DNA from 2 places in the Pandoraea sp. genome. Region 2 is predicted to be linked to the other one. Evidence: predicted binding sites of a transcription regulator. Region 2 holds the regulator's gene; the other holds the start of a gene.

Region 1 (2,403 bases), on a different contig from region 2:
GAACGGCACCACCCCCTGGCTCTTGCCGTTCGTGCCTTTGATGTGCGAGCCGAGCGCGCGAACCTGCGTCCAGTCGTTGCCCAGACCGCCGGCGAACTTCGAGAGCAGTGCGTTTTCCTTGAGGGCTTCGTAAATGCCTTCCAGATCGTCCGACACCGTGGTCAGGTAGCACGACGAGAGCTGCGAGCGACGCGTGCCCGAGTTGAACAGCGTCGGCGTCGAGCTCATGAAGTCGAAGCTCGACAGAATCCGGTAGAACTCGATCGCACGCGCTTCGCGCTCGACTTCATTGAGCGCCAGCCCCATCGCCACACGCATGTAGAACGCTTGCGGCATTTCGATGCGGTGACCGTCGATATGCAGGAAGTAGCGATCGTAGAGCGTCTGCAGGCCCAGATAGTTGAACTGCAGATCGCGCGATGCGTCGAGCGCGGCGCTCAGCTTGCCCAGATCGAACGAGAGCAGTTGCTCGTCGAGCAGTTCGGCATCGACACCCTGCTTGATGAAGCGCGGGAAATACTCGATGTAGCGCGCGGCCATTTCGCCCTGCGGCACTTCTTCGCCGAGAATTTCGCGGCGGATCGTGTGCATCAGGATACGGGCGGTAACCTGGCTGTACGCCGGCTCTTTCTCAATGAGGGTACGCGAAGCGAGAATCGCCGAGTCGTAGACTTGCGACAGCGGCACGCCGTCGTACAGGTTCTTGATCGTCTCGGTCAGGATCGGCTCGGCATCGACTTCGTCGCCGAGATTTTCGCAGGCCGCCTGCACGACGCCGCGCAACACCGCCATATCCAGCTCACGCGTCACGCCGTTGTCGCTGACACGCAATACCGGGGCGTCGGGTGTGGCGACTTCATGCGCAGTCTCGACCGCGTGAGCGCGCTCTTGCGAACGCTTTTCGCGGTACAACACATAGGCGCGCGCCACGTTGTGCTCGCCCTCGCGCATGAGCGCGAGTTCGACCTGATCCTGGATGTCTTCGATGTGGAACGTGCCGCCGTTCGGGCGGCTGCGCACCAGCGCGCGCACGACGCTTTGCGTCAGTTGCTCCACGAGTTCCCGTACGCGCGCCGAAGCCGCGCCCTGCCCGCCGTTCACGGCGAGGAACGCCTTGGTCACGGCGATCGCGATCTTCGACGGCTCGAAACCCACCACCGCGCCGTTGCGTCGAATCACTTTGAAGTCGGCGTTCGTCGCCGGCTCGAATGCGCCCGTCGTCTGGGGCGCCGACGCACCCGCGCCACTGCCAGCGGTCGCGGCAGGCGTCGGGGTCGGGCGGGTGAGGTTTTCGTTGGTCTGCATGTAAAAACTCCCGTTCCAATGAGATGGTGCTGTTAGCGCGCCTTTACCAGTGCTACGTCCGGCAAAATTGCGCCCTTGGGGGCGCCGATGGAGCGAAGTGCTGACACCGCACGACCGACGGACGGCCAAGGGTTCGAGGTGTCCGCTGCACGGCTTTGCTGCTGTGCCGCCCCGCAAAATCCCGCAGGACAAGCACGGTATTGATGGTGATTGCATTCTGTGCCGAACCTGACATCAACCACTAGATGTAGTGGTCGGCACTTGAATTGACACTAAGTATAGTGGAGATGACGCACTCCGCAAACCCAAAAATTTCTCTCGCCGGGAAGGCCCGTGGCATCGCCGTGTCAAGCAAAACCTGTCCCCGGATGGGGATTAATCGGCCCGCTGAAACGGCAGCGCGCCAGGACTCAGGTTCGCCATTCGGCGCAATCGCTGCCACTCGAAATGCGGTCCCGGATCGGTCTTCCGGCCCGGCGCGATATCGGCATGTCCGGCCACGGCTCGAATCGGATAATGCTGAAGCAGCGCTCGCGTGAGGGCCGCTAACGTAACGTACTGCGCCGCCGTGAACGGGCGGTCGTCGGTGCCCTCAAGCTCCACGCCGATCGAAAAATCGTTGCAGCGTGTTCGCCCTTCGAACGACGAGGCCCCCGCATGCCACGCCCGCGCGTCGCACGACACGAACTGCTGCAATGCGCCATTTCGTCGCACCAGAAAGTGCGACGAGACATGCACACCGCGAATCTCGTCGAAGAACGGATGCGCATCATGGTCAAGCCGGTTCTGGAAGAACGCCGCGATTTCGCCGCCCCCGAATTGTCCCGGCGGCAACGAGATGTTGTGCACCACCAGCAGGTCGGTGGGCATTCCCTCAGGCCGCATGTCGAAGTTGGGCGATGGCAGATGCTCCGCCTCCCGGACCCACCCGTACGCGTCGAGCGTAAGCACTGCGCCAGTGTCCGGCGCGTTCATGCGGCACCTCGCGGGTGAGGCAGATGTCGGGCACGTGTCTCGTCCCGGTCACACGACCGGGACCCAACACCAGGCGAAGCAGATGACGGGGACATGACGGGCACGGCGAACTCCCGTGGGGCG
Region 2 (2,403 bases):
CTGACGCACGGGTCGCCGGTCAACATGTCGGGCAAGTGGTTCAACGTGGTGAGCTACGGCCTGAACAAGGACGAAGACATCGATTACGACGCTGCCGAAAAGCTCGCGCAGCAACACAAGCCGAAGCTGATCGTAGCGGGTGCATCGGCCTTCTCCCTGAAGATCGACTTCGAGCGCATGTCGCGGATCGCCAAGTCGGTCGGCGCGTACTTCATGGTCGACATGGCGCACTATGCCGGTCTGATCGCCGCCGGTGTGTACCCGAATCCGGTGCCGCACGCCGACTTCGTGACCACGACCACGCACAAGAGCCTGCGCGGCCCGCGCGGCGGCGTGATCCTGATGAAGGCCGAGTTCGAGAAGCCGATCAACTCGGCCATCTTCCCGGGCATTCAGGGCGGTCCGCTCATGCACGTGATCGCCGGCAAGGCCGTCGCGTTCAAGGAAGCTGCATCGCCGGAATTCAAGGCGTATCAGGAACAAGTCGCGAAGAATGCCCGCGTGCTGGCCGAGACGTTGGTCAAGCGGGGGCTGCGTATCGTGTCGGGCCGGACGGAATCGCATGTGATGCTGGTCGACCTGCGCGCGAAGAACATCACGGGCAAGGCGGCAGAAGCTGCGCTGGGCGAAGCGCACATCACCGTCAACAAGAACGCGATTCCGAACGATCCGGAAAAGCCGTTCGTGACGAGCGGTGTGCGTCTGGGCTCGCCGGCCATGACCACGCGCGGTTTCAAGGAAGCCGAAGCGGAAAAGGTCGGCAACCTGATCGCCGACGTGCTGGATAACCCGGAAGACGCCGAGAACCTGGCCCGCGTGCGAGCGCAAGTGGCCGAGTTGACCCAGCGTTTCCCGGTCTACGGCTAAGCCGCGGACGTCGCGCGCATGCGCTGCCCGTTCTGCCGGCACGACGACACGCAGGTCATCGACTCGCGTGAAGCAGAAGACGGCGCTGCCATCCGGCGGCGCCGGAAATGCCCGTCGTGCGACAAGCGCTTCACCACGTACGAACGTGTCGAGCTGGCGATGCCGGCCGTCGTCAAGAAAGACGGCAGCCGCGCCGAGTACGATCGCGCGAAAGTGCGTGCGAGCATGCAACTGGCGATTCGCAAGCGCCCGGTGGGTGCCGAAGCGATGGATGCCGCGATTGCGCGCATCGAATACAAGCTGTTGGCCGGTGCAGAGCGCGAGGTGATGAGCCAACGTATCGGCGAACTGGTGATGCGCGAGTTGAAGCGGCTCGATAAGATCGCCTATATCCGCTTTGCGTCGGTGTATCGCAGCTTCGAGGACATCGCCGAGTTTCGCGACGTGCTCGAGGAGATCGACAGTACCGATATCAAGCCCAAGCGTAAGCCGGTGGCGTGAGCTGACGACGATGCGAGACGTGTAAGGACGCGTTTGAGCGTGCGCAGGCGGCTGTAGTCCCGTTTGCTGGAAAGATGGACGGAAAACCCGTCGTGCCCGAAAGGGCACGGCGGGTTTTTTTATTGCCGCCCGAAGGCCGATGTAGCGGGACAGGAATGCGCAGATGGGAGATGGCGCAAACCTTGATGTAGCGCCGTTATTTGCGTTTGTTGTGAGTGATTTGTATGCGTTAAATGAGGCAATTAAACTGCATTGTTTAAGTTAATTTCAATCGAATATTAAGCCGTATTGTGTGAAATATCCCAATTTCGGTGAATGATCTTTCGCTTGGGAAAAGCTACCAATTCGATTGCCGATATACGTTGTTTTGACGATTCCCGTCCTAGAATCGCCTCCTTCATTGACGACCTCTATGCCGCTCTCAAGGAGACGACGGTCACAGTCGTCTGCTTTTGCGAACGCAATTAGGAGGTATCAAATGCAAGGGAAGTCTTCGAAGGTTGGCGTGCTTCGTCAAACAAAGATCTGTATGGCGGCAGCGGCGATGGTGGCGGCTGCGGCATTCCCGAGCGTCGTCGAGGCGGAAGAAGAAAAGTCTTCGGTCGTCACGCAGCGAAACAAAGACAAAAATCAGATCATCAATCATCTGCAGTCGCAATTTAAGAAGCTCGATGCTGAAAGCCGCGCGAAGAACGATGAGTATCTGCTGGAAACCAGTTGGAAGGCGAGCGCAAAGATTGTCCGGAATATTCTTGGTATTAAAGCGCTCGATAAACAGAACGAGGAACTCCGCGGTATCAGCGAGCGAATCGCTGAGATGCTCGAAGTCGCCAGCGAGGGGAAGGACGGGAAGCCGCTGACGCACGTCGATTGGTTGAGCGTGGATGATTTGCAGAAAATCAAACTTGGCGCCGATGAAATCTTGCGGACAGAGGGCGTTGAGCGAGCCGGTGAAATCGAAAAGCTGACGGCCTTCCTGTCGCGCGCTACGCGCGAAGCGCAGATCGCGGGTGAGGTTCAGCCGATTTGGGAGAA

Evidence for each region. Region 2 encodes NrdR, which represses ribonucleotide reductase genes. Its sites were predicted from a motif close to CACNANATNTNGTG; they were not measured.
Region 1: ACE3UG_RS07330 (ribonucleoside-diphosphate reductase subunit alpha) is a predicted target of NrdR. The motif match lies at 1,545-1,558, and genes of this name have one in related genera.

The regions. Positions count from the first base shown of each region.
Region 1 is NZ_JAYRUC010000007.1:55,202-57,604, reverse strand. It holds gene ACE3UG_RS07330 (ribonucleoside-diphosphate reductase subunit alpha) at 1-1,305, opposite strand, end outside; gene ampD (1,6-anhydro-N-acetylmuramyl-L-alanine amidase AmpD) at 1,681-2,280, opposite strand.
Region 2 is NZ_JAYRUC010000006.1:1,763-4,165, reverse strand. It holds gene glyA (serine hydroxymethyltransferase) at 1-867, shown strand, start outside; gene nrdR (transcriptional regulator NrdR) at 886-1,368, shown strand; partial or broken gene ACE3UG_RS06025 (hypothetical protein) at 1,898-2,403, shown strand, end outside.